Regions from separate parts of the Streptomyces sp. NPDC092296 genome, predicted to be linked through region 2. Evidence: predicted binding sites of a transcription regulator. Region 2 holds the regulator's gene; the other holds the start of a gene.
The links. Region 2 encodes HspR, which represses chaperone genes until heat shock. Its sites were predicted from a motif close to TTGAGNNNNNNNNNCTCAA; they were not measured.
Positions count from the first base shown of each region.

Region 1: a site for HspR is predicted at 2,259-2,277, ahead of lon (endopeptidase La). Genes of this name have one in related genera too.

Region 1 covers NZ_JBIVRB010000001.1:1,397,260-1,411,495, reverse strand. The annotation lists gene lon (endopeptidase La) at 1-2,236, opposite strand, end outside; gene ACIQGZ_RS06545 (rhomboid-like protein) at 2,337-3,110, opposite strand; gene ACIQGZ_RS06540 (spermidine synthase) at 3,299-4,018, shown strand; gene ACIQGZ_RS06535 (response regulator transcription factor) at 4,312-5,028, shown strand; gene ACIQGZ_RS06530 (sensor histidine kinase) at 5,120-6,373, shown strand; gene ACIQGZ_RS06525 (multifunctional oxoglutarate decarboxylase/oxoglutarate dehydrogenase thiamine pyrophosphate-binding subunit/dihydrolipoyllysine-residue succinyltransferase subunit) at 6,657-10,454, shown strand; gene ACIQGZ_RS06520 (protein kinase) at 10,699-12,708, shown strand; gene ACIQGZ_RS06515 (DUF6104 family protein) at 12,761-12,943, shown strand; gene ACIQGZ_RS06510 (DUF4097 family beta strand repeat-containing protein) at 13,137-14,027, shown strand; gene ACIQGZ_RS06505 (helix-turn-helix transcriptional regulator) at 14,024-14,236, shown strand, end outside.
Region 2 covers NZ_JBIVRB010000001.1:122,332-136,567, forward strand. The annotation lists gene ACIQGZ_RS00595 (aldose 1-epimerase) at 1-451, opposite strand, end outside; gene ACIQGZ_RS00600 (hypothetical protein) at 533-1,609, opposite strand; gene ACIQGZ_RS00605 (fused MFS/spermidine synthase) at 1,893-3,407, opposite strand; gene ACIQGZ_RS00610 (DUF2617 family protein) at 3,520-4,041, opposite strand; gene ACIQGZ_RS00615 (YbjN domain-containing protein) at 4,394-4,948, opposite strand; gene clpB (ATP-dependent chaperone ClpB) at 5,232-7,913, opposite strand; gene ACIQGZ_RS00625 (LuxR C-terminal-related transcriptional regulator) at 8,212-8,505, shown strand; gene ACIQGZ_RS00630 (hypothetical protein) at 8,593-9,186, opposite strand; gene ACIQGZ_RS00635 (hypothetical protein) at 9,615-10,205, opposite strand; gene ACIQGZ_RS00640 (hypothetical protein) at 11,267-11,404, shown strand; gene ACIQGZ_RS00645 (hypothetical protein) at 11,448-12,479, opposite strand; gene ACIQGZ_RS00650 (heat shock protein transcriptional repressor HspR) at 12,642-13,184, opposite strand; gene dnaJ (molecular chaperone DnaJ) at 13,189-14,236, opposite strand, start outside.

The DNA of each region.
Region 1 (14,236 bases), 1.3 Mb from region 2:
CGCCGGTCATGGCCACGTCCGGTCGGACCCGGCGGCCGGAGAGCAGCGAGGCCAGGGCGGTGGTCATGGTGACGCCCGCGCTGGGGCCGTCCTTGGGGACGGCGCCGGCCGGTACGTGCAGGTGGACGCCGCGCTCCTTGAAGTCGGTGACCGGCAGTTCCAGCTCGGCGCCGTGCGAGCGCAGGAAGGAGAGCGCGATCTGCGCGGACTCCTTCATCACGTCGCCCAGCTGGCCGGTGAGGCTGAGCCCGGTGGGGCCGGTCTCCGGGTCGGCCAGCGACGCCTCGACGTACAGCACGTCGCCGCCCGCGCCGGTGACCGCGAGCCCGGTGGCCACGCCGGGGACGGCGGTGCGGCGCCCGGCGGGGTCGGTGGCCGCCTCCGGGGTGTGGTGCGGCCGGCCGATCAGCCGGCGCAGGGAGTCGGCGCCGACCCGGGCGGGCAGTGTGCGCTCGCCCAGCTCGCTCTGCGCCGCGACCTTGCGCAGGATGCGGGCCAGGGCGCGTTCCAGGTTCCGTACGCCCGCCTCGCGGGTGTACTCGCCGGCCAGCAGGCGCAGCGCGTCCTCCTCGACCGCCACCTCGTCGGCGGTCAGCCCGGCCCGCTCCAGCTGCCGGGGCAGCAGGTGGTCGCGGGCGATGACGACCTTCTCGTCCTCGGTGTAGCCGTCCAGCCGGACCAGCTCCATCCGGTCGAGCAGCGGCTCGGGGATGGCCTCCAGCACATTGGCGGTGGCCAGGAAGACGACGTCGGAGAGGTCGAGCTCCACCTCCAGGTAGTGGTCGCGGAAGGTGTGGTTCTGGGCCGGGTCCAGCACCTCCAGCAGGGCGGCGGCGGGGTCGCCCCGGTAGTCGGAGCCGACCTTGTCGATCTCGTCCAGCAGCACCACCGGGTTCATCGACCCGGCCTCCTTGACGGCCCGGACGATCCGGCCGGGCAGCGCGCCGACGTAGGTGCGCCGGTGGCCCCGGATCTCGGCCTCGTCCCGGACGCCGCCCAGCGCCACCCGGACGAAGGAGCGGCCCATCGCGCGGGCGACCGACTCACCGAGCGAGGTCTTCCCCACGCCGGGCGGCCCCACCAGGGCCAGCACCGCGCCGCCCGCCCGCCGCCCGCCGCCCGCCGGGGCGCGCTCGCCGTCGACCACGCCGAGGCCGCGCTCCGCGCGCCGCTTGCGCACCGCCAGGTACTCCACGATGCGGTCCTTGACGTCGGTCAGCCCGGCGTGGTCGGCGTCCAGCACCGCGCGGGCGCCGGCGATGTCGTACGCGTCCTCGGTGCGCTGGTGCCACGGCAGCTCCAGCACGGTGTCCAGCCAGGTGCGGATCCAGCTGCCCTCGGGCGAGGCGTCGGAGGACCGCTCCAGCTTGTCGACCTCCTTGAGCGCGGCCTCCCGGACCCGCTCGGGCAGGTCGGCGGCCTCCACCCGGGCGCGGTAGTCGTCCTCCTCGGAGGCGGCGTCGCCGCTCAGCTCGGCCAGCTCCTTGCGGACGGCCTCCAGCTGGCGGCGGAGCAGGAACTCCTTCTGCTGCCGGTCCACGCCCTCCTGGACGTCCTTGCGGATGGTGTCGTTGACCTCCTCCTCCGCCAGGTGGTCGCGGAGCAGCTGGAGCGCGTACCCGAGCCGCTCCACCGGGTCGGCGGTCTCCAGCACCCGGAGCTTCTGGGCGGCGCTGAGGAAGGGCGCGTAGCCGATGCTGTCGGCCAGCTCGGAGGGGCCGTCGAACTGGGCGATCCGGTCCACCACCTGCCAGGCGCCGCGCTTGCTGAGCCAGCGGCCGGCCACGGCCTGGTACTCGCGCATCAGCTCGGTGACCCGGCCGGGCAGCGGGTCGGGCTGGGCGGGCTCGGTGAACTCGGCGGTCTCCACCCAGAGCGCGGCGCCGGGGCCGGTGGTGCCGGCGCCGATCCGCACCCGGCGCACCCCGCGCACCAGGGCCGCCGGGTCGCCGTCGGCCAGCCGGCCGACCTGGTCCACGGTGGCCAGGGTGCCCACGGCCGCGTACCCGCCGTCGATCCTGGGCACCAGCAGCACCTGCGGGCGGGGCGCCTTGGAGCTGCGGACGCCGGGGGCGTGCGCCCCCGGCTCGGAGCTGCGGGAGGCCGCCTGCGCGGCGTCGACCGCGGCGCGCACCTCGGCGGCGGACAGGTCCAGCGGCACCATCATGCCCGGCAGCACCACCTCGTCGTCGAGGGGCAGTACCGGAAGGGTGAGCGGCGTGGACGTCGAAGCCATGATCTCTCCCCAGTCAGTGAAGTTGAGTTGACCTGACTAAGGTCCGGCGACCACCTCGGTGTTCCGCTGTTCACTATGAGCGAACAAGAGCCGGCGGGCCCTAGGAACGGGCAGGCCCGGCCGGGCTCAGCTCCGGGCAGCGGGTGGCCCCGCCGGGGCCCCGCTCCGGGACCCGCGCCGCCGCCCACCGCCGCACCCAGGGCCAGCAGACCAGCCCGACCAGCAGCGACACCGGGTGGCCCACCGCCGTGACCGGGTCGTCGCCGGTGAAGACCTGGTGCACCAGTACGGCGGCGGCACCGAGCGGCACCGCGACCCGCAGCCGCCGGGGCAGCAGCCCGGCCACCGCACCCAGGCAGGTCAGCACGCCGTAGCTGACGCCGACGTCGATCCGGTGCAGCTCACCGGGGGCCAGCAGCCCGGCCAGCACCCCCAGCGCGATCGGCAGCTCCGAGATCAGGGTGGCGATCACATGGCCGATGGCGAAGACCTGCGCGGTCCGCAGCGGGCCGATCCGCCGCTCCAGCGGCGCCAGGGTCGCGGTGAAGGCCACCAGGTACGGCGACCAGAGCGGCCCGGCCACCCAGAGCGCGCTCAGCGCCAGCACCCGCAGGGGGGTGTGCAGCAGATGCCAGCCGTCGCTGCTGGAACCGGCCACCGCCGCCCGCACCGACTCCGGGTCACCGAACCGGGCGTACAGCGCGGTGCCGAGCAGCACCACCAGGTACCAGAAGGTGAACGGCGTCCGCCGGGGCCCCGGCAGCACCCGCAGCGCCCGCAGCGGCGATCCGCACCGCCGCACCGCCCGGCGCAGCCGGTGCAGTCGGCCGGCGCCGCCCAGCGGGCGGAGCGGGCTCTGTCGGCTCTCCGCCATCCCGGCCTCCGTCGCTGCTGGCCCCGGGCAGGCGCCCGGCGCGTCCCCCGGGCGCCCGACCGCGTCGTGCGCTTCCGGTTCCACCGTAGGGCGGCCGGATGAGGACTGAATGAGTGGACCGGCATCCGCACGACCCCCCAGGATGGGCGTGTCGCGCCCGTCCGCTCCGTCCACGAAGGGTCTCACCTGTGACTTCCGCCACCCAGCCGTCCCTCGCCGCCCTCGTCGCCCGAACGGCGGAGCGCACCACCCGGGTGCTGGACCGCCGCGACGGCCCGTACGGGGAGATCGTGCTGCGGCAGCGCGGCGAGAGCCCCGACGAGGTGTACGAGATCATCGCCAACGGCTGCTTCCTGATGGACACCGCCGACGGCCGCTCGGAGCGGCTGCTGGTGCGCGCGGCGCTGGACGCGGCGGCGGTCCCCCGCCCGGCGGTGCTGATCGGCGGCCTGGGGGCGGGCTTCTCGCTCGCCGAGGCCGCGGCCGACCCGGCGCCGGCCCGGATCACCGTGCTGGAGCGGGAGGCGGCGGTGGTGGACTGGCACTCCGGTCCGCTGGCCCGCTTCTCGGCCGGGGCGCTGGACGATCCGCGTACCGAGGTGGTCGCCGCCGACCTGCTGGACCAGCTGCGGGGAACCACCGACCACTGGGATGTCGTCTGCCTGGACATCGACAACGGTCCGGACTGGACGGTCACCGACGCCAACGGCGGCCTGTACGGGTTCGCCGGGCTGACCGTGCTCCAGCGGGTGCTGGCGCCCTCCGGTGTGCTGGCCGTGTGGAGCGCCGCGCCCGCGCCGGAGTTCGAGGAGCGGCTGCGGGCCCGCTTCCAGCAGGTGCGGCAACTGGACGTGCACGTGGAGCGGGGTGCACCTGATGTCGTGTACCTGGCATCACGAGTGAAATGATCTGGGTAAGGTGTCGGGCTGTGCCGTTCCCACGGCGTCGGCGGACCGGTCGCGTCCGGACGCTGCGGGGAGACACGTCCCGTACGCAGCTGCACACGGCGGCCCGCTCGGCGCAGCCGCCGGTCACCGGCGGGTCCGGAGTCCCACGCTCCGGGCCCGGCGAGCCGGGCAGGGCGGCGGACGCGCGGCACCGTGGCTGGAGCTGACGGAAGAATCGACGAGCGGTACCGGGGACCTCTCGCAGGGGCGATCGGGCCGCAGGCCCTGGGGGCGGTGGCGTGACCGTGACAGAGATGCAGCAGGAGATCGGCAACCCGAGTGCGCAGCGGCGGGTGCTGGTCGTGGAGGACGAACCGACGATCGCGGAGTCCATCGCCGCCCGGCTGGGCGCGGAGGGCTTCAAGGTCGCCGTCTCCCACGACGGGCCGAACGCCGTGGACTGCTTCCAGACCTGGCAGCCGGACCTGGTGATCCTGGATGTGATGCTGCCCGGCTTCGACGGACTGGAGGTGTGCCGCCGCATCCAGGCGCAGCGGCCGGTCCCGGTGCTGATGCTGACCGCGCGCGACGACGAGACGGACCTGCTGGTCGGCCTCGGGGTCGGCGCCGACGACTACATGACCAAGCCGTTCTCGATGCGGGAGCTGGCCGCCCGGGTGAATGTGCTGCTCCGGCGGGTGGAGCGGGCGCAGATGGCCGCCCGCACGCCGGTCGGCGGCACCATCCGGCTCGGTGACCTGGAGATCGACCATGTGCAGCGGCGGGTCCGGGTCACCGGCGGCGATGTGCATCTGACCCCGACCGAGTTCGACCTGCTCGCCTGTCTGGCGCAGCAGCCGCGTGCGGTGCTCACCCGCGAGCAGTTGCTGGCCGAGGTGTGGGACTGGACCGACGCCTCCGGCACCCGCACCGTGGACAGCCACGTCAAGGCGCTGCGCCGGAAGATCGGCGCCAACTGGATTCGTACGGTGCACGGGGTCGGCTACGCGCTGGAGGCCCCCGCCCTCTGAGCCGGGGCGGCGGGCCGGTGAGCGGGGACGACGGCGGCCGGGGACGACGGCGGCCGGGAACGACGGTGACCGGGAACGACGAGGGGCAGCGATGACGTACTCCGGGCGCACGTCCGCCCCACGCCCGTACGACCAGCACCCGTACGGGCAGCACCCGTACGGCTGCGACCAGTACGCGTACGGCGACGAGGCGTACGGCGGGCCGCCGGACCGGGCCGGCGAACTCATCGACGGCCGGGACCGCCCGCAGCCGGGCCTGGTGGCCCGGCTGGCCAGGCGGCTGTGGAGCGACATCCGGCCACTGGACCCGATGCGGTCCATCAAGGCCAAGCTGGCCATGCTGGTGATCGTCTCGGTGGTGGTCGCCAGCGGCATGGTCGTGATCGCGGTGCAGTCGGACACCCGCATCCGGGTGATCATGATCTTCTCGATGATCGCCTCGCTGCTGTTCATGCAGCTGGTCGCGCACGGCATGACCTCGCCGCTGCGCGACATGACGGCGGCCGCGCGGGCGATGGCGGCCGGCGACTACAGCCGCCGGGTCCGGGCCACCTCCCGGGACGAGGTCGGCGAGCTGGCCGCCACCTTCAACCGGATGGCCGCCGACCTGGAGGCCGCCGACCGGCACCGGCGCGAGCTGGTCGCCAATGTCTCGCACGAGCTGCGCACCCCGATCGCGGCGCTGCGCGCGGTGCTGGAGAACGTGGTGGACGGCGTGGTGCGGCCCGATCCGGCCACCATGTCGGCCGCGCTGGAGCAGACCGAGCGGCTGGGGCGGCTGGTCGCCCATCTGCTGGACCTGTCCAAGATCTCGGACGGGGTGGTCCCGCTGGACGCCCGTGAGTTCGCGGTGCGGCCGTTCCTGGCCGGGGTGCTGCGCGGGGTGACGGTGGACGGCTCCACCTCGGGCGGCGCCACCAAGCGGCGTACCGATGTCACGCTGGACCTCCAGGTGACGCCGGACGGGCTGACGGCGGTGGCCGACGCGGAGCGGCTGCACCAGGTGGTCGCCAACCTGGTGGACAACGCCTGCAAGCACAGCCCGGCGGGCGGCACGGTGACCGTGCGGGCGCTGGCCGGCCGGCAGCCGCAGGGGCTGGTGCTGGAGGTGCTGGACGAGGGCCCCGGCATCCCGGAGGAGGACCGGGCGCGGGTCTTCGAGCGGTTCGGCCGGGGCACCGCCTCCACCGCCGCCGGTCCCGGGAGCGACGGCGGCACCGGGCTCGGGCTGGCCATCGCGCGCTGGGCGGTGGATCTGCACGGCGGGCAGATCCGGGTCGCGGAGGCGGCGCGGGGTTGCCGGATTGTGGTCACCCTTCCGGGCGGGCCTCCGATGCACGTTTGACACAGAACCGGGACAATCGGGCCGCCGACGGGCCACAGCCCGGTTCCGGAACCACCCACCCTTACCGTTTTGTCCGTTATCGTGGGGTATCCGGACCCAGCTCGGCGGCGCCCCTTCCCAGCAGCTGACCGGTTCTAACGCATCTTTCACGCCAAATTGGCCGCCGCAGATGTGATCTGGGCGACGACAGGCCCCGCGAACTGCGCGATCACATGCCAGGGGCGTAGCCTTGTTCTCCGCTGTCCACCATCCCAAAAGGAAGCGGAAGAGGGCGGTTAGCGCCGTGTCGCCACAGTCCCCGAATACCTCCAACAGCTCGACCAGCTCAGCGGGCTTCGGCCCCAACGAATGGCTTGTCGACGAGATCTACCAGCAGTACCTCCAGGACCCGCACTCCGTCGACCGCGCCTGGTGGGACTTCTTCGCCGATTACAAGCCCGGTACCGAGGTGACTTCTGTGACCCAGGCCGCGACCCAGGCCGCCGCTTCCGCGCCGACCCCCGCCGCCGCCCCCGCCCCTGCTCCCGCCGCCGCGCCCCCCGCGCCGGCGGCCACCGCGGGGACCCCTCAGCCTGCGCCGCCCGCGCCCCCCGCGGCCCCGGCTCCGGCACCCGCCGCCGCTGCCACCCCGGCGCCGGCCCCGGCTCCGGCGGCTGCGCCGCCCGCGCCGAAGGCCGCGCCCGCCAAGCCCGCTGCCGCCGCCGCGCCCGCCGAGGGCCCCAGCGGCCCCGAGCTGGTCCCGCTGCGCGGCCCGGCGAAGGCGGTGGCGACCAACATGGACGCCTCGCTGGAGCTGCCGACCGCCACATCGGTGCGTGCCGTTCCGGCCAAGCTGCTGATCGACAACCGCATCGTCATCAACAACCACCTCAAGCGGGCACGCGGCGGCAAGGTCTCCTTCACCCACATCATCGGCTACGCCATGGTGCAGGCGCTGAAGGCCATGCCCGGCATGAACCACAGCTACACGGTGAAGGACGGCAAGGGCTTCCTGGTCAAGCCCGAGCACGTCAACCTGGGCCTGGCCATCGACCTGGTCAAGCCCAACGGCGACCGGCAGCTGGTCGTCGCGGCGATCAAGCAGGCCGAGACGCTCGACTTCTTCGGCTTCTGGCAGGCGTACGAGGACATCGTCCGCCGCGCCCGCGCCAACAAGCTGACCATGGACGACTTCACCGGCGTCACGGTCTCGCTGACCAACCCCGGCGGCATCGGCACCGTGCACTCCGTGCCGCGCCTGATGCCCGGCCAGGGCACCATCCTGGGCGTCGGCGCGATGGAGTACCCGGCCGAGTTCCAGGGCTCCGCGCCGGACACCCTCTCCCGGCTCGGCGTCTCCAAGGTGATGACGCTCACCTCCACCTACGACCACCGGGTGATCCAGGGCGCCGCCTCCGGCGAGTTCCTGCGCCAGATCCACCAGCTGCTGCTGGGCGGCCAGGACTTCTACGACGAGATCTTCGAGTCGCTGCGCATCCCGTACGAGCCCGTCCGCTGGGCGACCGACGTGGCCGCCACCCACGACGACGAGGTCAACAAGACCGCCCGCGTCATGGAGCTGATCCACTCCTACCGGGTGCGCGGCCACCTGATGGCCGACACCGACCCGCTGGAGTACAAGCAGCGCAAGCACCCCGACCTGGACGTCGTGCAGCACGGCCTCACCCTGTGGGACCTGGAGCGCGAGTTCGCCGTCGGCGGCTTCGCCGGCAAGCGGATGATGAAGCTGCGCGACATCCTGGGCGTGCTGCGCGACTCGTACTGCCGCACCGTCGGCATCGAGTACATGCACATCCAGGACCCCAAGCAGCGCCGCTGGATCCAGGAGCGGGTGGAGAACCACTACGCCAAGCCGGAGCGCGAGGAGCAGCTGCGCATCCTGCGCCGGCTGAACTCCGCCGAGGCGTTCGAGACCTTCCTACAGACCAAGTACGTCGGCCAGAAGCGGTTCTCGCTGGAGGGCGGCGAGTCGCTGATCCCGCTGCTGGACGCGGTGCTGGACGCGGCGGCCGAGCACAAGCTGGACGAGGCCGTCATCGGCATGGCCCACCGCGGCCGGCTCAATGTGCTGACCAACATCGTCGGCAAGCCTTACGGCAAGGTCTTCGCGGAGTTCGAGGGCAATCTCGACCCCAAGTCGATGCACGGCTCCGGCGACGTCAAGTACCACCTGGGCGCCGAGGGCACCTTCACCGGTCTGGACGGCGAGACCATCAAGGTCTCGCTGGCCGCGAACCCCTCGCACCTGGAGGCGGTCGACCCGGTGGTGGAGGGCATCGCCCGCGCCAAGCAGGACATCCTGGACAAGGCCGGCACCGCCTTCGACGTGCTGCCGCTCCAGATCCACGGCGACGCGGCCTTCGCCGGCCAGGGCGTGGTCGCGGAGACGCTCAACATGTCGCAGCTGCGCGGCTACCGCACCGGCGGCACCGTGCACATCGTGGTGAACAACCAGGTCGGCTTCACCGCCGCCCCGGCCGCCTCCCGCTCCTCGATGTACTCCACCGACGTGGCCCGCATGATCGAGGCGCCGATCTTCCACGTCAACGGCGACGACCCGGAGGCCGTGGTCCGCGTCGCGCGGCTGGCCTTCGAGTTCCGCCAGACGTTCAACAAGGACGTCGTGATCGACCTCATCTGCTACCGCCGACGCGGTCACAACGAGGCCGACAACCCGTCCTTCACCCAGCCGCTGATGTACGACCTGATCGACAAGAAGCGCTCGGTGCGCAAGCTCTACACCGAGGGCCTGATCGGGCGCGGCGACATCACCCTGGAAGAGGCCGAGCAGGCGCTCCAGGACTTCCAGGGCCAGCTGGAGAAGGTCTTCGCCGAGGTCCGCGACGCGGTCCCGCAGGCGGCCCCGGCCGCCTCGCCGCTGCCGGACTTCCCGGTCGCGGTGGACACCGGCATCTCGCAGGAGACCGTCAAGCGGATCGCCGCCTCGCAGGTCAACCTGCCGGACTGGCTGACCGTCCACCCGCGTCTGCTGCCGCAGCTCCAGCGCCGCGCCGCCATGGTCGAGGACAACACCATCGACTGGGCGCTCGGGGAGACGCTGGCCATCGGCTCGCTGCTGATGGAGGGCCACCCGGTCCGGCTGGCCGGCCAGGACAGCCGCCGCGGCACCTTCGGCCAGCGGCACGCGGTGCTGGTGGACCGCAAGACCGGCGAGGACTACACCCCGCTGCTCTACCTGGCCGAGGACCAGGCCCGGTACACCGTCTACGACAGCCTGCTCTCCGAGTACGCGGCGATGGGCTTCGAGTACGGCTACTCGCTGGCCCGGCCGAACGCGCTGGTGATGTGGGAGGCCCAGTTCGGCGACTTCGTCAACGGCGCCTCCACCGTGGTCGACGAGTTCATCTCCTCCGCCGAGCAGAAGTGGGGCCAGACCTCCGGCGTCACCCTGCTGCTGCCGCACGGCTACGAGGGCCAGGGACCGGACCACTCCTCGGCCCGCCCGGAGCGCTTCCTCCAGCTCTGCGCCCAGAACAACATGACCGTCGCCATGCCAACGCTGCCGTCCAACTACTTCCACCTGCTGCGCTGGCAGGTCCACAACCCGCACCACAAGCCGCTGATCGTCTTCACCCCGAAGTCGATGCTCCGGCTCAAGGCCGCGGCGTCGCGGACCGAGGAGTTCCTGAGCGGCGGCTTCCGCCCGGTCATCGGGGACGACTCGGTGGACCCGGCGGGCGTCCGCAAGGTCGTCATCACGGCCGGCAAGGTCTACTACGACCTGGCCGCCGCCCGTACCGAGCGCGGCATCACCGACACGGCCATCGTCCGCGTCGAGCGCCTCTACCCGCTGCCGGTCACCGAGCTCCAGGCGGAGCTGGGCAAGTACGGCGAGGACGTCCAGTTCGTCTGGGCGCAGGAGGAGCCGGCCAACCAGGGCGCCTGGCCGTTCATCGCGCTCAACCTGATCGACCACCTGGACGTGGTCGTCGGACGGAACGCCGACGGCTCCCGCCTGCGCCGCGTCGCCCGCCCGGCCTCCTCCGCCCCGGCGGTGGGGTCGCTCAAGCGGCACCAGCAGGAGCAGCAGCAGCTGGTGGACGACGTCTTCTCCCTCTGACACCCTCTGACACCCCTCCGGGGCTCCCCGGCCCCGAGGCACCCGAGGACAGCGCGACCGGGCCCGGTCACCGCAGCACTGCGGTGACCGGGCCCGGTCGTGTCCGGTCAGGCGGGGCTGTCGTCGGGAGACGGATCGTCAAGGTCGCTGTTGCGTAACCAAAGAGATCCGGGTGCCTGGTGGGGACAGCGGGATCGCTAACGTACCGTCTGCCGTGCCCACGCCAGCAGGGGGAGAGAACCGCATGCCCACCGACGATCCCAGGCTCGAACCCGACCCGGCCGACCCCCCGGCGGACCGGCGGCCTGCGGACTCAGCCGGCCGCTCGACACCCGCCGCGCCCGTCTTCCAGCCGCTGGCGGCCGAGGACCCGCGCGAGGTCGGCGGCTACCGGCTGTTCGCCCGGCTGGGCTCCGGCGGCATGGGCCGGGTCTACCTGTCGTACACGCCCGGCGGGCGGCCGGTGGCGCTGAAGGTGGTGCGGCCGGAGTTCGCGGAGGACTCCGAGTTCCGGCGGCGGTTCCGACAGGAGGTCTCCAACGCGCAGCGCATCCACGGCCTCTACACCGCCGAGGTGATCGACGCCGGGCCGGACGCCGAGTCGCCGTGGCTGGTCACCGCCTACGTCCCCGGCCCCTCCCTCCAGCAGGTGGTGCGCGAACACGGCTCGCTGCCAGTGCGCACCGTGCTGCTGCTGATGGGCGGCATCGCGGAGGCGCTCCAGGCGATCCACAGCGTCGAGGTGGTGCACCGCGACCTCAAGCCCGCCAATGTGCTGGTCGCCGCCGACGGCCCCCGGGTGATCGACTTCGGGATCGCGCGGGCCGCCGACGCCACCGCGCTCACCGGCACCGGCTACCGGATCGGCTCGCCCGCCTTCATGGCGCCGGAGCAGGCACTGGGCCGCTCCGCCTCACCCGCCACCGATGTCTTCGCGCTGGGCGCGCTGGCGGCGTATGTGGCGGGCGGCAGCTCCCCGTTCGGGGAAGGGCCGGACACCGCCGTGCTGTACCGGGTGGTGCACGAGGAGCCGGAGCTGGCGGACTGCCCCGCCGAGCTGCGTGAGCTGGTACTGCGCTGCCTGGCCAAGGCGCCGGAGGACCGCCCGCAGCCCGCCGAGATCATCCGGCTGTGCCGGGAGCACCCGGCGGTGGGCGGCGCGCTGCGCTTCTCCGACGACTGGCTGCCCTCGCCGGTCAACACCGAGATCACCCGCCGCTCGGACCTGCCGAAGACCCCGCCGCCGAGCGCGCCCACCGCCGCCGACGCCACCGAGCGGCCGCCGGTGCCCTCGGCGCCGCCGATGCCCAGCCACGTCCCCACGCCGCAGGTCCAGCCGGTGCAGGGCGTCTTCGGGCCGCCGCCGACCCACCCCCAGCCGGCCCAGCCCCAGCCGGCCCACCCCCAGCCGACCCAGCCCCAGCCGACGGTGCCGCTGCGCCAGGACACTCCGCCGCCGGCCCCCGCGTTCTCGTACGACACCCCGCCGCCCACGCCGGTGACCACCGCCGCCCCCGGGCCCGCAGCGCGGCCGGAGCCGCCGGAGCGGCGGCGCGGCGTCTCGGCGAAGGTGCTGCTCACCGTCGCCGCCGTCACCGCGCTGGCCGGGATCGTCGGCGGGGTGGCGCTGAGCCGGCACTTCGACCGGAGCGACGACCGGACCCCGACCGCCGGCGAGCGGCACGGCACCTCCCCGACCCCGGGCGCCTCCACCCGGCAGTCCGCGCCGCCCGCCGACCCGACCGCCGACCCGACCACCGACCCGGCCACCGACGCACCCGCCGACCCGGTCACCGACGCCACGCCCTCCGACGACGGCCAGGACGGCGGAAGCCCCGACGACGACCGGACCGGCGACTCCCCGGCCGCCGCGGTGCCCACGTACACCGCCGTCTACAAGGGCCGCACCCTGTCCGTACCGGACTACAACCACTACTTCGACCTCAAGACCGGCAAGGTCGTCCCGGAGAGCGGCGAGTGGACGCTGGGCACCAACAGCCAGCCGGGCTTCGAGCTGCCGGACAACACCGACGCGTACATCACCAAGCAGCCGACGCTGACCCCCGAGCAGTGCTCCAGCGCGATCGACCGGGAGCCGGTCGGCGCGGTCGACTTCGAGGACACCCCGGCCGGCCGGCTGTTCTGCCTGCGCTCGCGCAGCACGGGCGACGTCTCGGTGGTCAAGGTGCTCCAGACGTCCTCGGACGACTACAGCGCGCGGATCACCGTCGACTACTACCGCAACGACAGCTGACCGGCCCGGTCTATCCTGATCGCTGGATTCCCCCTTCCGTCCGGAGCGCACCGTGTACTTCACCGACCGCGGCATCGAGGAGCTGGAGAGCCGGCGCGGCGACGAGGAGGTCACCTTCGAGTGGCTGTCCGAGCGCCTGCGCGAGTTCGTGGACCTCAACCCGGAGTTCGAGATCCCGGTCGAGCGGCTGGCCACCTGGCTGGCCCGGCTCGACGACGAGGACGACGACGACTGACCCGGTCCGTCGGGTGATCCCCCTCATACGTGACCAGTGACCGCCGTCGGCCCGATCCAGGGGTCGGCGGCGGTCCGGCGTTCCGGCGGGCCGATTCCGGAAGAGTGCGCTTGACTTCCGGACGACGCGATATATCGTGTTGAGCAGCGGGACGCGATATGTCGTACCCGGCGCAGCCACGGGAGGACCAGCCATGCCAGAGTGGACCGTCAGCGGACCAGAGAAGATCAGCTTCGACCAGGCGGTGAGCGGCCTCCAGGTGCGCACCGTCGGCGGCACGGTCAATGTCGTCGCCACCGAGGGACCGGCGCGGCTGGAGGTCGCCGAGCTCGACGGTGTCCCGTTGCAGGTGACCCTGGTGGACGGCGTCCTGACGGTCGGCTATCCCGACCTCGCCTGGCGGGACCTCTCCTGGCAGCAGCTGTCCGGCAAGGGCCTCTCCGCGTTCGTCGACTCCTGGCGCCGCAAGCGGCACGCGGTGGTCTCCGTCGCCGTCCCGGCCGACGCCCGGGTGGAGGTCGGCACCGTCACGGCGGACGCGGTGGTCTCCGGCATCGACGGCCGGGTCACCGTCCGCAGTGTCGGCGGTGACATCGCCCTGGTCCGGGTCGCCGGCCCGGTGGAGGTCAACTCGCTCTCCGGCGGCGTCGACGCGCAGACGGTCTCCGGTGACCTGCGGGTGCACACCGTCTCCGGCGACCTCACCGTGGTCGAGGGCACCGCCGCCAAGCTGAGCGCCAACTCGGTGACCGGCTCGATGACCGTCGACCTGGACGGCCGGGGCCCGGCCGACGTCCGGCTCACCACCGTCTCCGGCGAGGTCGCGGTACGGGTGCCGCAGCCGGCCGACACCGAGGTCGAGGCGGGCACCAACAGCGGCCAGGTCTCCAGCGCCTTCGAGGAGCTGCGGCTCGGCGGCTCCTGGGGCGCCAAGCGGCTCTCCGGCCGACTCGGCGCCGGTACCGGCCGGCTCCAGGTCACCACCGTCTCCGGCTCGGTCGCCCTGCTGCGCCGACCGCCGGCCGACGAGCCCGAGGACACCGCTCCGGGGCTCGATCTCACCAAGGAGGGTGACAAGGCATGAGCCAGGTCTTCGCCCACGGGCGGCTGCGGCTGTACCTGCTGAAGCTGCTGGACGAGGCGCCCCGGCACGGCTACGAGGTGATCCGGCTGCTGGAGGAGCGCTTCCACGGCCTGTACGCACCCTCGGCCGGGACGGTCTACCCCCGGCTGGCCAAGCTGGAGAAGGAGGGCCTGGTCACCCACAGCACCGAGGGCGGCCGCAAGGTCTAC
Region 2 (14,236 bases):
CCAGGGTGATCCGCAGCCGGTCCGGGTCGAGCTCGAAGCGCTGGGTGACCCGGCCGGGGTACGGCCAGGGGTCGGCCAGGTCGTACACGAAGGCGGCCTCGCCGTCGGTCGGCGGGGCGGCGCGGCGCCAGACCTCGGCCACGCCGGTGCCGTGGACGGCGTGCGGCGGCAGCACGCCGGTGGGCAGCTGATGGCGTACCGGGCCGTTGTCGAGCACGCCCCGGTCCACCCGCCCGGCCCAGGGGACCATCGGGAAGCTGCCCCAGCCGAACAACCGGTCCGAGAGCCCGGCGGGCTCCGCCGGGGCCGGACGCAGCAGCTCCAGGCCACCGATGCGCAGGCTCGCCAGCCGGCAGCCGGCGGCGGGCAGCACGGTGGCCTCGGCGTCCCCGGCGGTGAGGCGGACGGCGGACTCCCGGGCCCGTACAGGGTCGGTGGCGGCGCTGGTCACGTGTTCTCCGTAACTTCCGGCGACTTCTCGGCGACTTCTCGGCGGCTTCCGGTGGCGTACGGCTGGTCGGGGGCCTGGGCCTCAGTGGCGGCGCAGTGCGCGGGCGAGGGCGACCGCCGCGCCGCCGAGCAGGGCGACGCCGCCGCCGATCACCCAGGGCATCAGGTTGCGCTCGGCGTCCGGGGTGGCGACGGGGGTCGCGGGGCCGCGCTCGGCGCCGGTCCAGCGGGCGGCGGCCCTGGCGCGGGCGCTGCGGGCGGGCAGCGCGGGGGCGTAGCGGCCGCGCGGCGGGGCGTGGTCGACCTCCTCGGCGGAGCGGCCGACGATGCTGCGGCGTACGGGGCCGTCCAGCAGGTCGGAGGCGTCGGCGGGGGCGCCGTCGCCCAGCTCGCCGTCCAGCATCCGGGCGGCGTCCAGCGCGCTGAGGTCGGCGTCCACGGTCTCGGCCGGGTCGGGCTCGCCGGAGACGCCGGGCAGCTCGGCTTCGGGCAGCTCGGCGTCAGGCAGCTCGGCATCGGGGAGGTCGACGCCGGGCAGGTCCACATCGTCCAGGGCGTCCAGCGGGCCCAGCTCCGGGAAGGCGTCCAGCTCGCCGGCCTCGGCGCTGCGCAGCTCCTCCTCAAGCTCCTCCATGGCCTCGGCGACCTCGACGGCGTCCACGGTGTCGGCGGCGTCGCCGAGCGGTTCGGGCTGCTCGACCTGGTCGGCCTGGTCGGTGGCGGCCGGGTCGGCGGCGAGGGCGGCGGCGAAGCGTTCCAGCAGCCGCTGGCCCGCGACGGCCACGGCGGGCGCGTCCAGCTCCAGCAGCCGCCCCTTGACGGCCAGGTCACCACGGACGGTCAGCAGCGTGGTGGGGGCGCCGGGGCGCTCCTCCTCGGCGGTGAACAGCAGGGCTGCGGACGCCTCACCGCCGCCGCGCGCCTCCCGGCCCTCCGCGACGACCGACAGGACGCCGCCGTCGTCAGGGGCGGCGGTGAACTCACCCCGGTAGGTGATGGTGACGCCGCCGACCCGCAGCCGCAGCCGCCCGGTGACCCGCCCCCCGGCGGCGGGCCCGTCCACCATCAGTCCGGGCACGCACCGGGCCGGCAGCCCCGGGTCACGCAGCGCCTGCCGGACGAGCCGGACCGGAAGCGGGACGAGGACCTGATGCTCCATGTCGGGGAGCCTACCCATCGGCCCCGGGACGTAGCAGAGCCTTGCCACGGACACGCGGCCCCGCCAACCCGAATGTCCGGAACCCCACCCAGCCCTGGCGGCGCCGCCCTCGGAGACATGGGCACCTGCGCCCCGGGAGCGCGCGCCCGTTTGCGGGTGACGTCTTGGGGATGGTCGGCCGCGCCCCCGTGCCGGGCGCGCGCCCGGCACGGGCCTCAGGGGCGCGGGAAACGGCGCGGGCAACCGCCCACCCGCCCCGAGAGCCCCCGCCGCCCCGCGGCCGTCAGCCGAGGGGGCGGAGCAGGGTGCCCGGGGCCGGGGTGGGGCGGCGCGGGGCGAGGGGGGTGACGCCGGGGGGCAGGGCGGGGCGCTGGCGGGCGGCGAGGACGTACCCCTGGTCCGCCGGGCCGCCGCAGCCGCCGCCCACCGGAGCGTCGTACGGCGCCGTCCGCAGCCCCGCCGAGCGGACGGTGGCCTCCACCGCCCAGAAGCGCCGCTCCGCCCCGAGCGGCCCGACCCGCACCGCGAGCCGGCCGCCGGGCGCCAGCAGCCGGGCGGCCAGCCCGTACAGCTCCTCGGGGTACGGCGCCCCGCCCGCCGCCCCCGGCCCGTCGAGCAGGACCACGTCGAAGCGCGGCCCGGCGGCCGCGCCGCGCAGCCAGGAGAGGGCGTCCGAGGCGGCGACCCGCACCCGGGGATCGTCCAGCGAGCGGTGGTTGAGCGCGGTGAGCCCGGGGTCGGTCCTGGCCAGGGCGGTGAGGTCCGGGTCGGGCTCCACCACCACCGCGCGCCGTACGCCGGGCTGCCGCAGCACCTCCCGTACGGCGAGCCCGTCGCCGCCGTCCAGCACCAGGACGCGCCGGTGCGGACCGGCCGCGGCGGGCCGGACCAGGGCGTCGTGCAGCCGCTGCTCGTCGGCGCCGCAGACCGCGAGCCGCCCGTCCAGGTAGAGCCGCATCCCGGGTGCCGTGCCCGCCCGGGGCCGGTCACCGACCAGCACGATCTCCTGGTGGCTGCTCTGCCCGGCGAACCGCACCTGGGCGCCGTACAGCGCGTGCCGGGCGGCCCGCTCGATGACGCCGGTGCAGGCGGCGGCCGCGGCGAGCGTGGTGAGCACCAGCCCGCAGCCGGCCCACAGCAGCAGCCGGGTGCGCCGGGCGGGCTCGTCGCGGAAGAGCCAGAGCACCACCACGCCGCCCGCCACCGCGTTGACGCCGCCGGCCAGCAGGGCGCCGGCGGCCTGGCCGAAGACCGGGAGCAGCAGGAACGGGAAGGCGAGGCCGCCGACCAGGGCGCCGACGTAGTCGGCGGCGAAGAGGTCCGCGACCGCGCGGCCCGGGTCCTGGCGGCGGACGCGCTGGATGAGCGTCATCAGCAGCGGGATCTCGGCGCCGATCAGCACCCCGATCAGTCCGGCGAGGCCGACGGTGACCGCCCGGCACTGGCCGAGCCAGGCCCAGCAGGCGTACAGCACCAGCCCGGACAGGCCGCCCACCAGGGCGAGCGCCGACTCCACCACGGCGAAGGAGGTCGCCGGGCGGCGGGCGAACCGTTTGGCCAGCAGCGAGCCCATGCCCATGGCGAAGACCATCACGGAGAGCACGACCGAGGTCTGGGTGACCGGGTCACCGAACAGCCGGCCGCCGAGGGCGACCAGCTCCAGTTCGTACACCAGGCCGCAGGCCGCGCAGACGAAGGCGGCGAGCAGCACCAGCAGCCGGGCCGGGCCGGGCCGTATCGCGGACGGCTCCGGACCCCGGACGGGAGTGCTTCCGAGGATGCGGGGCGGTGCCGTCACGGACGAATTATCGATCACAAACAAACGCTAAGCGACATATGCCTGAATTCTCGTCACCCGTTCGAGGGTTACTCGCCGGAATTCCTGATGATTCGCTCGCACGAGCGAATTCTCAACCGGTCAGCACGCTATTCCGGGCGACCAGCGCGGACCGGGTGCACACCAGCGTGCCCTCCTGCGGATAGGCGTGCCAGGTACGCCACCGCACCCGCCGCCCGCTGCCGCCCGCCACCAGCGCGGTGAAGGCGCTCGGGTGGCCCGGGAACACCCCGGCCAGGCCGCTCGGATGCCCCTCCACCAGGGCGATCAGCTCCTGCGCTCGGGCGGCGAAGACATGCTCGGGCAGGGTCTCGATCCGGGCGGCGAACTCGTACTCCCAGCCCGCCACCCGCTCCGCGACCGCAGCCGGCAGCGGGGCGCGCCGCCCCGGCAGGCAGGCCACCGTCTCGGAGCAGATCCCCTGGTCGGAGGCCAGCATGACCTGGTGCGACGCCCCGAGCAGCCGCAGCTGGAGGGTGGTCGGTCCGAAGTCGAGGTCGAGCACCGCCAGCGCCGGGAGCGGGCGGGCACCGAGGCACCAGGCCAGTTCCCCGGCGCGGGTGTCGGTATAAGAGGTCTGCAGTGTGGTGAGCATTCTCGGCTCCGCGTGCTCGCCGGGCGCAACCCGCCAGGGCGAGAAAGAGATCGTTGCGGTGACTCAGACGAGGAAAGCATGAATTCTGCGAGCCCGTGGGGGATTTACCCATCTTCTCCGATGAATCACCATTCAGTGCGGTTGGCCCTTCCGACCCCGATCCCCAGGTTTCGCTTCCGATCGGCTCGCCCCGCTGTTCGAACCCCGCCCCGCGCCGATATGCCGACCCGGCGGCCCCGCCGACACACGAAGGCCCGGCCCCTGTCCGGGGCCGGGCCTTCCTCGATGTGCGTACGGGCCTCGATCTGCGTACGGGTATGTGCGTACGGGCCTCGATCTGCGTACGGGGCCGTCAGCCCTCGTCGGAGTCCGAGCCGGAGTCGGCGTCGCCGCCCTCCCCGTCGACCTCCTTCTGCAGGCCGAGACGCTCGACCATCCACTGCTCGAAGCCGACGGCGGCGTTGGTCCAGTTCGCCGTGGTGGCCACGAAGTACTCCAGGTTGACCCCCATGCCGACGATCATCTGGGACTCGCCGATCAGGCGGACCACGCCGTCCTCATGGGTGTGCGTGTAGACCTTGGGCCACAGGGTGTCCCGGTTCCACTCGTCGATCAGGTCGAGGATCTCGCCCTTCCGCTCGATCGGGTACGCCCGGTCGTAGAAGGAGCGGACGGCGAACAGCTCGCCCTCCTCGCCCCGGAACATGTAGTAGATCCGGAAGCCCTCCCACGGCGCGGTGAGGTCCCCCTCCTCGTCCACGACGTGCTTCAGCTGCATCTGGTCCAGCAGCTGCTTGACCAGGTCCTGGTTCGGCACCACCACCGGAGGTTGCGGGTTCGGCTGCCCACCTCCCGGCTGCTGCGGGGGCAGGCCGAAGGACGGAATGGAGGACGGGTCGATGCTCACAGCGGGTCCCTTCGATAACGGTTCGGCTGCCATCCTCCCCCATAGCTCCGCCGCAGCCCAGCGTCTGCAGGACGCTCGACCGCGGGAAGGGACGGAGGCCCTTGGATCTCGGTACGAAGGGGCTTCGAGGACGGCCGGCAACGGTACTGGTCCGGATGGCCGCCACCTCTTGTCAGCCTGCCCGATGGGCCGCCGGTCACACCGGCCCGGCGGCCCGGGAGCGGCCCCGGATCACCCCTTCCGCTCACTCCTTCCGCCCAGCCCTTCCGCCCAGCCCTTCCGCTCAGCCCTTCCGCAGCGACGGGACGTCCTGGGTGGCCCCGCCGGGCGCCGGCTCCACCGTCAGCCGGTCGCCCTCCTCGTCCCGGTCGACCAGCACGGTGTCCCCGTCCTGGACCCGGCCGGACAGGATCTCCTTGGCCAGCTGGTCCCCGATGGCCGACTGCACCAGGCGGCGCAGCGGCCGGGCGCCGTACGCGGGGTCGTAGCCGGTCAGCGCCAGCCAGTCCCGGGCGGCCGGGGTGACGTCCAGCGTCAGCCGGCGCTCGGAGAGCCGGTCGGCCAGCCGGGCGACCTGGAGGTCGACGATCCGGGCCAGCTCCGTCATGCCCAGCGCGTCGAAGACCACGATGTCGTCCAGCCGGTTGAGGAACTCCGGCTTGAAGGCCGACCGCACCGCCTCCAGCACCAGTTCCTTCTTGCGCTCCTCGGTGGCGGCCGGGTCCAGCAGGCCCTGCCCGCTCAGCGTGGGCTCGCTCAGACTGGGCTGGCTCAAGAACTGCGACCCCAGGTTGGAGGTGAGGATCAGGATGGTGTTGCGGAAGTCCACCGTGCGGCCCTGGCCGTCGGTGAGCCGGCCGTCGTCCAGCACCTGGAGCAGGACGTCGAAGACCTCCGGGTGGGCCTTCTCCACCTCGTCCAGCAGCACCACGCTGTACGGGCGGCGGCGCACCGCCTCGGTCAGCTGGCCGCCCTCCTCGTAGCCGACGTAGCCGGGCGGGGCGCCGACCAGCCGGGAGACCGAGTGCTTCTCGCCGTACTCGCTCATGTCGATGCGGACCATCGCCCGCTCGTCGTCGAAGAGGAAGTCGGCCAGCGCCTTGGCCAGTTCGGTCTTGCCGACGCCGGTGGGGCCCAGGAAGAGGAACGAGCCGGTGGGCCGGTCCGGGTCCGCGATCCCGGAGCGGGAGCGCCGGACCGCGTCGGAGACCGCCCGCACCGCGGCCTGCTGGCCGATCAGCCGGCGGCCGAGCTCATCCTCCATCCGCAGCAGCTTGGCCGTCTCGCCCTCCAGCAGCCGCCCGGCCGGGATGCCGGTCCAGGAGGCGACCACGTCCGCGATGTCGTCCGGGCCCACCTCCTCCTTGACCATGGAGGAGGTGGAGGCGTCCTCGTCCTGCGCCCTGGCCTGGGCCTCGGCCAGCTCCCGTTCGGCGGCGGGCACCTCCGCGTACATCAGCCGGGAGGCGGTCTCGAAGTCGCCGTCGCGCTGGGCGCGCTCCAGCTGCCCGGTCAGGTCGTCCAGCCGCTCCTTGAGCTCACCGACCCGGTTGAGGCTCTTCTTCTCCTGCTCCCACCGGTGGGTGAGGCCGGCCAGCTGCTCCTGCCGGTCCGCGAGGTCGCGGCGCAGCTTCTCCAGCCGGCTGACCGAGGCCGGGTCGGACTCCTTGTCCAACGCCATCTCCTCCATCCGCAGCCGGTCCACGGAGCGCTGGAGCTCGTCGATCTCCACCGGGGAGGAGTCGATCTCCATCCGGAGCCGGGAGGCCGACTCGTCGACCAGGTCGATGGCCTTGTCGGGCAGGAACCGGGAGGTGATGTAGCGGTTGGACAGGGTGGCGGCGGCCACCAGCGCCGCGTCCGAGATCTGCACCTTGTGGTGCGCCTCGTAGCGTCCCTTGAGGCCGCGCAGGATGGCGACGGTGTCCTCGACGGAGGGCTCGCCGACGAAGACCTGCTGGAAGCGGCGCTCCAGCGCCGGGTCCTTCTCGATCCGCTCGCGGTACTCGTCCAGCGTGGTGGCGCCGACCATCCGCAGCTCGCCACGGGCCAGCATCGGCTTGAGCATGTTGCCCGCGTCCATCGCGGAGTCGCCGCCGGCGCCCGCGCCGACCACGGTGTGCAGCTCGTCGATGAAGGTGATCACCTGGCCGTCGCTGGACTTGATGTCGTTCAGCACCGCCTTCAGCCGCTCCTCGAACTCGCCCCGGTACTTGGCCCCGGCGACCATCGCCCCCAGGTCCAGCGCCACCAGCCGCTTGCCGCGCAGCGACTCGGGGACGTCACCGGCCACGATGCGCTGGGCCAGGCCCTCCACCACGGCGGTCTTGCCGACGCCGGGCTCACCGATCAGCACCGGGTTGTTCTTGGTCCGGCGGGAGAGCACCTGGACGACGCGGCGGATCTCCTGGTCGCGGCCGATGACCGGGTCCAGCCTGCCCGAGCGGGCGGCCTCGGTGAGGTCGGTGCCGTACTTCTCCAGCGCCTTGTAGGTGCCCTCCGGGTCGGGGGTGGTCACCCGGGCACTGCCGCGCACCTCCTTGAACGCGCCCAGCAGCGCCTGCGGCGTGGCCCCCTCGGACGCCAGCACCTCCGCGATCTGGCCACCCTCGGCGGCCACCCCGACCAGCAGGTGTTCGGTGGAGACATAGGCGTCGTCCAGCTCGGCGGCGCGCTTGCCCGCGTCGGTGAGCACCGCCATGGTCTCCCTGGCCAGCTGCGGGGCGGCCACGGTGGAGCCCTGGGCGCTGGGCAGTGCGTCGGCCAGCCGCTGGGCGGCCGCCCGGACCCGCTGCACCCCGGCGCCGACCGCCTCCAGCAGCGGCCGGGCGGTGCCGTCGGGCTGCTCCAGCAGTGCGAGCAGCACATGCACCGGTGCGACGTCGGGGTTACCCGCGTTCGCTGCCTGCCGGATGGCGGCGGACAGGGCTTCCTGGGTCTTGGTGGTGAACTTGCTCGCGTCCACGCTCGCGCTTCCTCCCGTGTCGCCGGCAGCGGTTCGGCGGTGGCCGACCTGCCTGCCCCAACGTAAGACAAGTTGAGTCTAGTCCGCTCAAGGTTGCTTGGCGAGCCACTTCGGCAGGCTCGACCCGGTACGGCACCGGCGGGGGCGTACGCGAGGGGACCCCCGCCACAAGGCCAGCTTGCCGCACCGCGCCACAGATGGCAGGGTCGGCGGGGTGCGACGTGGGAGCGCTCCCATGGGGCTGCTCCGTGCTGCGCCCGTTCCGTCGCCGCCAGTGAACAGCGCCACAGGGGGCCCCATGCCGAGCAGTCGGAGCGAACGTCCGCACGCCGCCCCGCCGCCGACCGAGCGACCCCGCGGCATGGACACCGCGCTGACCGCCGTGGACCGGCTGAGCGACCGGGAACTGCAGGTCTTCCTGCGGTTGCCCACCGGCGACTCCAACCGGGAGATCGCCAGATCGCTGGGGATCACCGAACGCACCGTCCGGTTCCATGTCGCGGCGATCCTGCAGAAGCTGGCGCTGCGCTCCCGGGTGGAGGCGGCGGTGGTGGCCTATGCGCACCGGGGCATGGCGGCGCTCCCCCGCTGAACGGCGCTGAACGGCGTTCAACAGTGCTCAACGGCGCTGAACGGTGCTCAACAGCGCTGAACGGCGCTCAACGCCCGTGCCGGCCGGTCAGCGCTTCGCGGCCCCGGGACGCGCGGTGGCGACGGACTGCCCGGTGACGACGGACTGCCCAGTGACGACGGACCGGGGCGTGGACCCGGGCTTCGGGGTGCCGCCGGAGGCGCGTTCGCAGGCGGTCTGCACGGCGTGTGCGTCGGCGTCGTTGCGGAGCCGGCGGGCGAGTTCATCGGTGAGGTAGACACTGCCGGTCACCGGGTCCGGCATCGGATACTCCGGTACGCCGTGCTTCCGCATGCAGGTGGTGACCCGCGCGACCACCACCGGGTCCGCGACCCGGACGGTGCCCGACCGGACCCGCAGATGCCCGCACTTCTCGGTGGCCCGCTCGACGGCGGCGGGGTGGTTCCTGGCCGGGTCCACCGTCGGCGGCCCCTCGGGGGGCGTCTTCATCACCAGCCCCTGGCCCCGCATGCACTCGGCGTACCCCCGCGCCGCCGCCTCCGACACCGCACCGGCACCGGGGCGGCCGGTCGGCTCCGCCGGACCGCCGGACGGCGCGGTGCAGCCGGACGCAAAGCCGGTGGTCGCCAGCACGGCGAGCAGGGCCGCGGCGGCGACCCTCGGGACGGGGGGACGGACCACGTGCGGCTCCGATCAGGGCTCTGGGCACCCATCGGGAGGCCGCTCCACGACAGTCCGTCCCGGCTGGGCCCGCAGGATCGCGGGACGGCCGCCGGCTACCGGGCGGCGCGTCGGTCACGCAGTGGCTGTGCGTGTGGCATCCGACGCTAGAAGCTGCTGACATGACGTCACAACTGGCTCTTCGGCCAGTGGTCGAACCACCTCGGCCGATGCTTCAGTGGTACGGCCGTCGCGCCACGGCCCGCGCTCCGGGAGCGCGCCCGGCTCCGGACAGCGGACTGCGGGGCCGACTGGATCAGTCGGCCCCGCAGTCTCGCTGTTCGTATCTCGCTGTCAGCCCGTGTCGCCGGAGGCCCCGAGACCGTAGGCCCGGATGACCGTAGGCCCCGGTGACCGTAGGCCCGGATGACCGTAGGCCCCGGTGGCCGTCAGCCCTCGCCGACCGCCGCCCGGTGCAGGCCGAACAGGTCATCCTCCGGGGCGGTCCAGAACCCCTCGGCGTTGGACAGCGCCATCCCGGCCCAGTCCAGCGCGGTCTCCACGGTGTGGGCGAGGGCGTCCGGCGACCAGGAATCGTCGAACACCAGCGGCAGCACCGGGGCCACCTGCTCGATGGTGGCGATCAGCGGGTTGTAGGTGACCGCCTCCTCCACCAGCAGCACCACCGGCTTGCGCAGCGCCGACGCCCAGCCCAGCTCCAGGCTCACGCCCGCCGACAGCGGGGCGCCCACATAGGCGAAGACCAGGTCGGCCGACTGCATCGCCCGGTAGTCCGACGGGACTCTGGGTTCCGGGACCCGCCCGGCTATCGTCCACGCGTCGCTGTGGTGCGCGCTGAAGACCGCCGCGCCGGAGCGCAGCAGCGACGCGCGCAGCGCCGTCAGCCTGGTGCGGCTGGACAGTGTCACGACGCTGTCCGCCGGGCCGGTGAGCCTCATCAGCGGGGCGGCGAGGAACACCCGGGCCCGCCGGGGTGTGTGCATACGGTGCGCGCCGGGGCGCGTGAAGACATCACTCATTGTCGACTCCGGGGGAACGGCCGACCGGGGGGAGTGCCAAGCCCCTGGTGACGGTGGGGTATCGGGGGACGATCGGCTGCCGGGCCCGGCGCCTTGGGGGTAGCACCGATCGTCCACCGCACGCACACCGCACGTCCACTGGCACCCGGTGTCATCTGTCTGCCTGGCAGCGAGATGACGCACCTCACCGGCCGTCGCGCGGAGGTCGTTTCCCAGGATCGTTGCAACAGTGTGACGGACGCCACCCCCGGTGAGTTCCCCGGGTGGCGCAGGCGTCGGGCGTCCGCGTCCGTGAGCGTGCATCTGCCGGCAAGCGCACCAAGGTGACCACACCGGCGCCTTGTCCCGCCCGGCAGCCACACCCGGAGCGCTGAGTTTGCGTCAGTTTTTGCACCGACATCGGCGCGAACTCGTCGTACGGGTCCGCCCGTGCCCGGTCCCGCTCGAAGCGGTCCAGCAGGTAGCCGGCCGTGACCGGGTCCTCGATGAATGCCGCGGTATCGGTGCCACCCCGCACGGGGACGACCACAGTCTTTCGATCGAACGCGAACATCCGCTCGGATTGCTCACCCAGGGGGTGCCCACCTGATTGCCCGTCGGCCACCTGCCCGCCCGGAACTCCCCGACCGGCTCGCGCGGCGAACCGTGAGCGCGGCAGCGCGGTCCAGCGGGCACCTGAGCTCGTCCCGGACCATCAGGCCCGGCGCCACCGGCTGCCCGAGCGGACCGTCGGGCCGCGTCTCGGCATCGGGGCGGCGCAGTCCCCCATCGTCCGCGAGGACGCCCAGACAGAGCCGCTCCACCTCGGGTGACGGGACGTGGGGGGACCGCCGACCGGGGTCGGCGCCGTCCGCTCCGTTCCTGCCTTCACCGGCCGGCACACGCAGGCACAACCACTTCACGCTGGGCAGTAATGACAATCGCGGTGAGGATACGTCATTATGGGTCAGCTATTCATATCTCGACTGGCATAACTGAGGTACGGTGGCGACTCAAGTCGCGAAGGGAGCACGGTCATGCGCAAAGCGCGTCATCTCATGGCCTATGGACTGCTTGCCGGGTTGGCTCTTGCCCTGAGCGCCGGCTCCGTGAAGCCCGCCGACCTGCGCTGGGACATCACCGCCACCCACTCCACCCAGACGGAGGCGGTCACCAAGACGCTGCGTCCCCAGGCCCTGCTGGACATGCGCTGGGACTGACCCGGCGCGGTACGGTCCGGCACGGCTGACGGGCGAGCGCCCGCTACGGCACGTCCTCGCCGTCGGCGAACCGGTAGGACTCGGCCTGTCCCATCTTCCAGCCCAGTTGGAAGAGCGTGTCGACGCCGTGCTCCTCCCGCATCTCCGCGATGTGGCGGGCGAGCGTCCGCTCGCTGAGCCCCAGGCTGCGCGCGATCACCCGGTGACCCACCCCCTGGATCATCATCTGGACGATCTTCTCCCGCAGGTGGGAGATCACCTGGGGGGGCACCTCCACGTCGCCCAGAAACGGGATCGCACGCTCCCAGAGGCCCTCGAAGACGCTGACCAGGTAGCCGACGACCACATCGTCCGCCACGAACGCGGCACGGCGGACATCGCCCACGATGGGGATGATCGCGATGCGCCGGTCGAAGACGAACAGGCGGGTGAACGGCTCGGCCAGCGTCCTGACCTGGCCGCCCTCCCGGGTCATCGCCTCCACGTACTGACGCGTCGGGGCCGAGTAGCGGGCGCTCGGCTGGTAGATCGTCCGTCTGGAGACCCCCCGCCGCAGCACGACGGCGTCCTGCTCCGCCGCGACCTTCATCTCGATGGGGCCGCCGCGCCCGCCGCCCGGCTGTGCCGTCAGCACCTCTTCGGAGCACTGGTCGATGAGCGCCGTCAGGCGCTGGTTTATCTCGACCTTGCCTTCCACGTACTCGATGTCGCCGCCGGTCTTCGGCTGGTTCCCGATGGCGTCATACGCCTCGCTCAGCTCCCGCAGCGCGGTCGGCAGGGCCAGCGACTGCGACAGCAGCTCCAGCGCGCCCCGCTGCCAGGCCGCGGTCAGATTGGCGACGAGCTGCCGGGGGTCGACCGCGACCAGCGCCGCCGGGTCGTCGGGGTCACCGACCAGCAGCCCCACATTGAGCAGCTCCCGCAGCGCCCGGTCCTCCTCCGAGGCCGGTTTGCGCCCGCCGGCCCAGGCCAGCCGACCGCCGGCCCGGAGCGTCTGCACATACATGTGGCGCGCTTCCGCGGAGAGATCGCCGAACGGCTGCACCGGCTGTTCAGGCCCGTCTGCGGTAGTCATCTGCGACCCCTTGCCCGGCGTGACATATGAGCGAACGACTGCGGATCGGTCGATCGTAAGGCCAGAACCGCCACGCCAGCACCGCACTTTGGGCCGGGGAGTCGCTCCGGTCGGGCGGCCGGCTCCTCCCGGGGGGAGCCGGGCGCCCGGTGCCCGGGGTCGCTACTGCCCGTGGCGCTTGGTCTTGGGCCGCCAGACCACCAGCGCGCTGGACTGCTGAACCTGCTGGTACGGCACCAGGTCGCGGCGGTAGGAGGCGTGCACGGCGGCCTCCCGCTGCTGGAGCGTCGCCGCCGCACCCTCCACCGCGTCCAGCAGTTCGGTGACCCGGGACTGCAACGCGGCGACCTGGTTCTCCAGCTCGATGATCCGCTTGATGCCGGCGAGGTTGATGCCCTCCTCCTGGGAGAGCCGCTGGACCTCGCGCAGTTGCTCGATGTCGCGCGCCGAGTAGCGGCGGCCGCGCCCGGCCGCGCGGTCGGGCGAGACCAGACCCAGTCGGTCGTACTGCCGCAGCGTCTGCGGGTGCAGCCCGGAGAGCTGGGCGGCGACCGAGATGACGTACACCGGGGTGTCCTCGGTCAGCCCGTAGGCCGCCGGGTTGCGCGGGGCGGCGCCGCCGACCGTCGCGCGGGACGGACGGGGTCCGCCGGGCAGGCCCTCGCCCACGCCGGGGGCGATGCCGCCGGTGCCTCTCGGGTCCATCAGGTCACGCTCCCTCCGCCGCCTTGAACAGCGCGGCACGCGGGTCCTCCGAGGCGGTGGCCTCGCGATACTGCTCCAGCGCCGACACGGCCTCCTCGGCCAGTTGGTCCGGCACCACGACCTCCACGGTGACCAGCAGGTCGCCGCGGGTGCCGTCCTTGCGGGTGGCGCCCTTGCCACGTACCCGCAGGGTCCGCCCGTTGGCGGTCCCGGGGGGGAGCTTCAGCTTGACGGGCGGGCCGCCGAGCGTCGGTACCTCGATGGTGCCGCCCAGCGCGGCCTCTGGGAAGGTGACCGGCACCGAGACCGTCAGATTGTCGGCCTTGCGGCCGAAGACCGGGTGCGGATGGACGCTGACGGTGATGTACAGGTCACCGGGGTGGCCGCCGCGCTCGCCCTGGGCGCCCTTGCCCTTGAGCCGGATGCGCTGGCCGTCCTGCACCCCGGCCGGGATGCGGACCTGCATGGTGCGGGCCGAGGTGGCCCGCCCGCTGCCGTGGCAGACCTCGCAGGGGTCGTCCACGATCAGCCCGCGGCCCTTGCAGTCGCGGCACGGGTCGGAGAGCGCGAACGCCCCCTGGCCCCGGCTGACATGGCCGGAGCCCACACAGGTCGGGCAGACCCGGGGGGTGGTGCCGGCCCGCGCCCCGGTGCCGGAGCACGCCTTGCACGGCGACTGGCTGGTCATCCGGATCGGTACGGTGACGCCGTCGACCGCCTCGTCGAAGTCCAGGGTGACCTCGGACTCCACATCGGCGCCCCGGCGCGGCGCGGCCTGCCGGCCGCCCCGGTTGAACAGGCCGCCGAAGACATCACCGATGCCGCCGCCGAACCCGCCGCCCGCGCCGGTGCCCGGACCGCCCTGCGGCCCGTTGAAGAGGTCGCCCAGGTCGAAGCCGAACCCGGCTCCGCCCGCGCCGCCGCCCCCGCCGCGGAACCCGCCGGCGAAGAGGCTGCGCGCCTCGTCGTACTCCTTGCGCCTGGCCGGGTCGGACAGCACGTCATTGGCCTCGGAGATCTCCTTGAAGCGCTCCTCGGCCTTGGTGTCGCCC